One region of the Streptomyces sp. DT190 genome, then DNA from elsewhere that is predicted to be linked to it. Evidence: predicted binding sites of a transcription regulator. Region 1 holds the regulator's gene; the other holds the start of a gene.

Evidence for each region. The regulator HspR, encoded in region 1, represses chaperone genes until heat shock. The targets are predictions, from matches to a motif close to TTGAGNNNNNNNNNCTCAA.
Region 2: lon (endopeptidase La) is a predicted target of HspR. The motif match lies at 1,698-1,716, and genes of this name have one in related genera.

The regions. Positions count from the first base shown of each region.
Region 1 is NZ_JBNCNM010000002.1:462,376-466,583, reverse strand. Features, by position in the region: gene ACPXCS_RS05595 (DUF418 domain-containing protein) at 1-738, shown strand, start outside; gene ACPXCS_RS05590 (substrate-binding domain-containing protein) at 731-1,840, opposite strand; gene ACPXCS_RS05585 (heat shock protein transcriptional repressor HspR) at 2,122-2,574, opposite strand; gene dnaJ (molecular chaperone DnaJ) at 2,580-3,758, opposite strand; gene grpE (nucleotide exchange factor GrpE) at 3,792-4,208, opposite strand, start outside.
Region 2 is NZ_JBNCNM010000022.1:9,949-14,156, reverse strand. Features, by position in the region: partial or broken gene ACPXCS_RS30575 (rhomboid-like protein) at 1-512, shown strand, start outside; gene ACPXCS_RS30570 (hypothetical protein) at 628-792, shown strand; gene ACPXCS_RS30565 (GNAT family N-acetyltransferase) at 894-1,565, opposite strand; gene lon (endopeptidase La) at 1,739-4,153, shown strand.

The DNA of each region.
Region 1 (4,208 bases):
GTCCTCGTCGGGCTGGGGACCCTCGCCACGGCGGTGGACGAACAGGAACCCGTCCCGCACGGGGCGATCGACCGGGCCGTGGCCGCCTACCGCGGCACCGTCGGCTCCGTCGTGCGCGAGAACCTGGACCGGCTGCCGCTCACCCTCGCCGCCGCGCTCCTGATGGCCCCGGGCGTGCTCGCGGCCTTCCTCCTCGGCCTGGCGGCGGGCAAGAGACGGCTGCTCGCGCCCGGCGGGGTGGACCGCGCCCGGCTGCGGCGGACCGCGGCCGTGGGACTGGCCGTCGGCGTCCCGGGGGCCGTCTTCTTCGCCTCCGCCGCCCAGGGGCCGCTGGACGACCGCTGGCACCTCCTGGGCATCGGCGTGGGCACCCTGACGGCCCCGGCCCTGTCGGCCGCCTACGCGTGCCTGCTGCTGCTCCTGCTGGACTCGCCGTGGGGCGGGCGGGTGCGGCTGGTGTTCGTCCCGGCGGGCCGCCTGGCGCTCACGCACTACCTCGGGCAGTCCCTGCTCGTGATGTGCCTGGCGTCGGCGTACGGCCTGTCCCTGTACGGCCGCCTGGGCGCGGCCGCCGTGCTGCTGCTCGCGGTCGCCGTCTACGCGTTCCAGCTCGCCCTCGGCACGGCGCTGCTGCGGCGCTTCCGGCACGGGCCCGCCGAGTGGCTGCTCCGGGCGATCACCCTGGCGGGGCGGCCGGGGCGGACCCGCGCCCCGCGGGCGCCGGAACCGGCTAGTTGAGGCCCGCCGCCTCGCACGCCGCCTTGTACGGGGCGGTGCAGATGTCCGACACCTTGTAGATGTCGTCGGCGACGACCGTGTCCTCGATGTTCTTCTTGGTCAGCGCGACCACCGGGACGAGCTGGGCCGGGATGCCCTTGTGTGTGGGGCTGTCGACCTTGTCGCGGGTGAGGGCGGCGAACTGGATGTCGCGGCCCTGGACCTTGGCGACGGCCATCTCCGCGGCGTTCTCCGCCTCCTGCGGGTACGACTTGTAGACGCTCATGTACTGCTTGCCGGCGAGGATCCGCTGCACGGCGGCCAGTTCCGCGTCCTGGCCGGTGATCGGCGGCAGGTCGGTCACGCCCGCGGCCTCCAGGGCCTTGACGATGCCGCCGGCCATGCCGTCGTTGGCCGAGTAGACGGCCTTGATGTTGTCCTTGCCGATCTTCGCGATGGCCTGGGCCATGTTGGCCTCGGCGTTCTCCGGCTTCCAGTCCGCGGTGTCGAAGGACTGGGCGATCGTCACCTTGCCGTTCAGCTCGGACATCGCCCCGGCCTTGAACTGCTTGGCGTTGGGGTCCGTCGGCGAGCCGTTCATCATGACGATCTTGTCGGTGAGGCCGGCGTCCTCGCCGATGGCCTCCAGCAGGGTGCGTCCCTGGACCTCGCCGACCAGCTCGTTGTCGAAGGAGATGTACGCCTCGATCGGGCCCTCGGCCAGCCGGTCGTAGGCGATGACCGGGATGCCGGCCTCCTTGGCCTTCTTCACGCTGCCGGCGATGGCGTGCGAGTCGACCGCGTCCAGCAGGATCACGTCGACCCGGTCGTCGATCATCTGCTGCATCTGGCTCGCCTGCTTGCCGGCGTCCGCCTCGGCGTTGGCGTACTCGACGCGGCCCTTGTCGTTGGTGAGGGACTCGACCTTCCGCTTGATGATCGGGTAGTCGAAGTTCTCGTAGCGCGTGTTGGCCTTCTCCGGCAGCAGCAGGCCCACCGTGATGTCGTTGCCCTTGGTCGGGCTCGCGTCGTCACTGCTCCCGGTCGCGTTGAGCACGCCGCAGCCGGCGAGCGTGAGGGAGATCGTGGCGGCGGCCACGGATATGGCGATACGACGACGCATACGGGGGCTCACTTCGCGTGTGATTCGGACGTGGGCACAGCATTGCGGCCCATGTGTCTGAAAAGACAACGCGGACGCGCCCCCCAGCGTCAAGCGGAACCACTTAACGAGATGGCAACACCACGCTCCGCAGTAGTTGTGAAGACTCTGCGGAATCATCTTCAAGTGCCCTGCACCACACGGTCATCGGCGGGAGGGTGGACGAAACCGCCCAAGGCGCGCGAAAGGGACCGGGAGTCAACTCCCGGTCCCTTTCCCGTGCTTTCGCGGACGCCGCCGCCTCAGTCGGACTGCTGCTGCCGTTTCGGCCGCCACACCACCAGCGCGCTGGTCTGCTGCACCTCCTGGTACGGCACCAGGTCCCGGCGGTACGACGCGTGCACCGCCGCCTCGCGCTGGCGCATCGCCACCGCGGCGCCGTCCAGCGCGTCCTCCAGCTCGGCCACCCGGGCCTGGAGGGCGGCGACCTGGTTCTCCAGTTCGATGATGCGCTTGATTCCGGCCAGGTTGATGCCCTCGTCCTGCGACAACTGCTGCACCTGACGGAGCAGTTCGATGTCACGGGCCGAGTAGCGGCGGCCCCGGCCGGCGGTGCGGTCGGGGGACACCAGGCCCAGACGGTCGTACTGGCGCAGGGTCTGCGGGTGCAGGCCGGACAGCTGGGCCGCCACCGAGATGACGTAGACCGGGGTCTCCTCGGTCAGTTCATACGGGTTGCGTCGACGACCGTCCATCTGACTCATGCTCCCTTCGCGGCCTGGAACAGCTCCGCCCGCGGATCCTCACCCGCGGTCGCCTCGCGATACGCCTCGAGTGCGTCACGAGCCTTCCCCGTCAGGTCCTTCGGGACACTCACCTCGACGGTGACCAGGAGGTCGCCGCGGGTGCCGTCCTTGCGGACCGCGCCCTTGCCCCGGGCGCGCATCGTCCGGCCGTTCGGCGTGCCCGGGGGCAGCTTCAGCGTGACGGGCGGGCCGCCCAGCGTCGGCACCCGGACCTCGCCGCCGAGGGCCGCCTCGGTGAAGGTGACCGGGACGGTGACGGTGAGGTTGTCGTCCTTGCGGCCGAACACCGGGTGGGAGTCGACGTGCACGACCACGTACAGGTCGCCCGCCGGGCCGCCGCGCTCACCCGGCGCGCCCTTGCCGCGCAGCCGGATCCGCTGCCCGTCGCTGACGCCCGCGGGGATGCGCACCTGCATGGTCCGCGAGGACTTGGCCCGGCCGCTGCCCTTGCAGACGTCGCAGGGGGTCTCGGCGATCAGGCCGCGGCCCTTGCAGTCCGGGCAGGGGTCGGTGAGCGAGAAGCCGCCGCCGCTGCCCCGGGCGACCTGCCCGGTGCCGACGCAGGTCGGGCACACGCGCGGCGTGCCGTTCTTGTCGCCGGTGCCCGAACAGGCCTTGCAGGGCGACTGCGAGGACATCCGCAGCGGGACGGTCGCGCCCTCGATGGCCTCCGTGAAGGTGAGGGTGACCTCGGACTCGATGTCCTGGCCGCGCCGGGGCTGCGTACGCGTCCCCGGGCCGGCGCCGCCGCGGTTGAACAGGCCCCCGAAGACGTCACCGAGGCCGCCGCCGAAGCCGCCGGCGCCCTGGCCCCCCTGGGCGCCCCCGAAGAGGTCGCCCAGGTCGAAGTTGAAGGAGCCGCCGCCCGCGCCCGGCCCCGGGCGGAAGCCGCCGTTGCCGAAGAGGGCGCGTGCCTCGTCGTACTCCTTGCGCTTCTTGGGGTCACCGAGGATGTCGTTGGCCTCGGAGATCTCCTTGAAGCGCTCCTCGGCCTTGACGTTTCCCTTGTTGGCGTCCGGGTGGAACTCGCGGGCGAGCTTCCGGTACGCCTTCTTGATCTCGGCCTCGGTGGCGTCCTTGGGGACGCCGAGGACCTTGTAGTAGTCCTTCTCGATGAAGTCCTTGGTGCTCATCCTCGACGCCCCTCCTTCCCTTCGTCCGTGACGTCAGCCCTCGTCCGGGCCACCGCTCTCCTTGTCGTCGGCGTCGGCGGACTCCTCCGCCTTGACCGTCTGCGCCCCCGGCTGGGGCTCGGCCACCGCCACCCGCGCGGGGCGGATGGTGCGCTCGCCGATCCGGTACCCGGGCTGCAGAATCGCCACGCACGTCGTCTCGGTGACGTCCGGTGCGTAGCTGTGCATCAGGGCTTCGTGGATCGTCGGGTCGAAGGGCTCGCCCTCCTTGCCGAACTGCTGCAGGCCCATCTTGGCCGCCGTGCTCTCCAGCGACTCGGCGACGGACTTGAAGCCGCCCACCAGCTCACCGTGTTCGCGCGCGCGGCCGATGTCGTCGAGCACGGGCAGGAGCTCGGTCAGGAGGTTCGCGATGGCGATCTCCTTGACCGCGATCCGGTCGCGCTCCAC
Region 2 (4,208 bases), on a different contig from region 1:
CGCGGCGTCGCCGGCCGCGTGCCGTCGCTCGACGGTGTGCCGAGGCAGCGCGGCGTGCTCGGCACCGGGGGCCCGGGTCGCAGGAGTCCGGCCCCGCGCCGGCGTCCCGGCGTCACCGGGTGCCGCGTCCCTGGCCGCTGCTGCCCACCCCCACGGGTACGCCGTTCACCTTCGCGTACACGGCCCTGCTCTGCCTCACCTCGCTGATCGGCGCGTACGCGCAGCCCGGCGTGGTGCACGCCCTGCTCCAGGGCTCCAGCACGGACGTGGCACACCTGGTGCGCACGCCGGAACTGGTGCTGGTCGGCAGCGCGCTGTGGGTCGCGGGCGGGATGGCCTCGCCGTTCGCGGCCGGGTGCGTGCTGGTGCTGACCGCCCTGGAACCGCGGATCAGAGGGCTGCGCACGGCCGGGGTGTTCCTGCTCGGGCACGTCCTCGCGACCCTGGCGACCGAGGTCCCGGTGGGCCTCGCGGTGCCGGCCGGGCACCTGCCCGGCTCCTCCCTGCACCGCCTCGACTACGGCGTCAGCTCCGGCGTCGCCGCCGCCACCGGCGCCCTGGCCGGTCTGCTCCCGCCCTGGCCGGTCTGCTCCCGCCCTGGCCGGTCTGCTCCCGCCCTGGCCGCGCGTGACCCTGCCGGCCGCCTTCGGCGGAATGCTCCTGCGGGACCTGCTCGCCTTCGCCGACCCGCTGACCGACTGGGGCCATCCGATCGCCCTGGCCGTCGGCGTCGCGGCCTGGCCGCTGGTGCGGCGGTGGCACCTCGCCCGTACGGTGCCGGGCGGGAACTGAGGGAGGGGGCAGGCCGGGGCCGAGGGCGGGGCTGCCAGGGCCGGGGCCGATGGCGGGCCGCCCCGGCCGGTGGCCTGAGGCGGGCCGCCCTGCGGGTGGCTTCAGGCGGGCCGCCCGGCCCGCGCCGACCCCGACGGGTCGTGCCGGGCGCTGGTCAGCCAGGCCCTCATCTCCCAGCCCAGTGCCTCGTACAGGCCGCGCCCCGCGGGCGTGCCGGCCAGGACGCCGGTCCGTGCTCCCTGCCGGGCCGCCGCGCTCTGCAGGGTCCGCATGACGAAGCTGCCCAGTCCCTTGCGGCGGTGTTCCGGGGCGGTCTCGATCCGGTCGGCGACGGCGGTGTCGCCGGTCGGGGTGATCTGCCCGCGTGCGGCCAGGGATCCGTCCGGGGCGGCCAGCATCACGCGCGTCACCCCACCCCGCTCCCAGGTGCGCAGCCGATGGCCGGCCGGGACGTCCGGAGGCTGCTGCGCCGCCAGCGGGATCGTCATGAGGCAGCCGGGTTCGGGGTCGATCCACCAGTCGTCGCCCAGCCAGCCGGCGACCACCGCCGGGTCCCGGAAGGCCTTCAGCCACACGCCGTCGCCGGTCACCGCGCCGGCCACCTTGCGGACGGTCGTCTCGTCGAGGCCCTCACCCGTGGTGCCGAACACGTGCCGGGTGCCGTGCCCGTACAGCCCCACGTCGATCGTCCAGCCCCACGGCTCGGCCACGGGCGGCGCCGCCCCGCGTGACACGACCCACCCGTCCACCCATGCCCGCACGGTCTCGTCCACGCCGCTCCTGTAATCCACGAAATGCGCCGTCGCCTATTACGGGGGTGACCTTATGCGGCCCCCTTCCCGTCGCGGCAGCGGTGATCGCTGACAGCGAACACGTGTCGGGGAACAACCGGCCGCCCCCAAGCATTGAGTCGGCATAGCTCAACTTGACTGCCGAAGGGGAGATCATGGCTTCGACGTCCACACCGCTCACCCTGCCCGTGCTGCCGCTCGACGACGAGGTCGTGCTGCCCGGGATGGTGGTCCCGCTGGACCTGAGCGACTCCGAGGTCCGTGCCGCGGTGGAGGCCGCCCAGGCCGCCGCTCGGACAACACCCGGAAAGCCCCGGGTACTCCTGGTGCCACGCATCGACGGGACGTACGCGAACACCGGTGTCCTCGGCACCGTCGAGCAGGTCGGCCGGCTGGCCGACGGCGACCCGGGCGCGCTGATCCGCGGCCGACGGCGGGTGAGGATCGGTGCGGGGACCACGGGACCCGGCGCGGCCCTGTGGGTCGAGGGCACCAGCGTCGACGACACCGTGCCGGAGCCGCTGCCCGGCCAGGTCGCCGAACTGGTCAAGGAGTACAAGGCCCTCGCCACCGCATGGCTGCGCAAGCGCGGCGCCTGGCAGGTCGTCGACCGGGTCCAGGCCATCGACGACGTCTCGGCGCTCGCCGACAACTCCGGCTACTCGCCGTTCCTGACCACCGACCAGAAGGTCGAACTGCTGGAGACCACCGACCCGGTGGCCCGGCTCAAGCTCGCCACGCAGCAGCTGCGCGACCACCTCGCCGAGCAGGACGTGGCCGAGACCATCGCCAAGGACGTCCAGGAGGGCGTCGACAAGCAGCAGCGCGAGTTCCTGCTGCGGCGTCAGCTCGAAGCGGTCCGCAAGGAGCTGCGCGAGCTGAACGGCGAGCAGGAGGGCGAGGAGTCCGACGACTACCGCGCCCGCGTGGAGGCCGCCGACCTGCCCGAGAAGGTCCGCGAGGCCGCCCTCAAGGAGGTCGACAAGCTGGAGCGGTCCTCCGACCAGTCGCCCGAGGGCTCGTGGATCCGCACCTGGCTCGACACGGTCCTGGAGATGCCGTGGAACGAGCGCACCGAGGACGCCTACGACATCCAGGGCGCCAAGGCGGTCCTGGACGCCGAGCACTCCGGCCTGGAGGACGTCAAGGAGCGCATCACCGAGTACCTGGCGGTGCGCAAGCGGCGCAACGACCGGGGACTCGGGGTCGTCGGCGGGCGGCGCGGCGGTGCCGTGCTCGCGCTCGTCGGCCCGCCCGGCGTCGGCAAGACCAGCCTGGGCGAGTCCGTCGCCCACGCCATGGGCCGGAAGTTCGTCCGCGTCGCCCTCGGCGGCGTCCGCGACGAGGCCGAGATCCGCGGCCACCGGCGCACCTACGTCGGCGCGCTGCCCGGCCGGATCGTCCGCGCCGTCAAGGAGGCCGGGTCGATGAACCCGGTCGTGCTCCTCGACGAGATCGACAAGGTGGGCTCGGACTTCCGGGGCGACCCGGCCGCCGCCCTGCTCGAAGTGCTCGACCCGGCGCAGAACCACACCTTCCGCGACCACTACCTGGAGGTCGAACTCGACCTGTCGGACGTCGTCTTCCTCGCCACCGCCAACGTCCTGGAGGCGATCCCGGAGGCCCTGGCGGACCGGATGGAGATCGTCCGCCTGGACGGCTACACCGAGGACGAGAAGGTCGTCATCGCCCGCGACCACCTGCTCCCGCGCCAGCTGGAGCGCGCCGGGCTCGGCCAGGACGAGGTGACCATCGACGAGAGCGCGCTGCGCAAGCTGGCCGGCGAGTACACGCGCGAGGCGGGCGTCCGCACCCTGGAGCGGTCCGTGGCGCGGCTGCTGCGCAAGATCGCGGCCCAGCACGAACTGGGCGAGCGGGAACTGCCCTTCACCGTCACCGAGAGCCACCTGCGGGACCTGATCGGCCGGCCGCACCACGTGCCGGAGTCCGCCCAGGACCCGGCCGAGCGCCGCACCGCCGTGCCGGGCGTGGCCACCGGGCTCGCCGTGACCGGGGCGGGCGGTGACGTGCTCTACGTGGAGGCGTCCCTGGCCGACCCGGAGACGGGCGCGGCCGGACTGACCCTGACCGGTCAGCTGGGCGACGTGATGAAGGAGTCCGCGCAGATCGCGCTGAGCTTCCTGCGCTCCCACGGCGCCGAGCTCGAACTGCCGGTGGGCGACCTGAAGGACCGGGGCGTGCACATCCACTTCCCGGCGGGCGCGGTCCCGAAGGACGGCCCGAGCGCCGGCATCACGATGACCACGGCCCTGGCGTCCCTGCTGTCCGGACGCCTGGTCCGCACGGACGTGGCGATGACCGGTGAGGTCTCGCTGACCGGGCGGGTCCTGCCCATCGGCGGTGTGAAGCAGAAGCTGCTCGCCGCGCACCGGGCGGGTGTCACCACGGTGATCATCCCCAAGCGCAACGAGCCCGACCTGGACGACGTCCCGGCGGAGGTGCTGGACAAGCTCGACGTCCACGCCGTCACCGATGTCCGCCAGGTCCTGGAACTGGCGCTCGCGCCCGCGACGAACGGCGCGGCGCCGGAGGTTCCGGTCGCGGCGTGACGGACGCGGCCGGCAGGGAAGGCCCGGGTTCCCCCATGGGGGCCCGGGCCTTCAC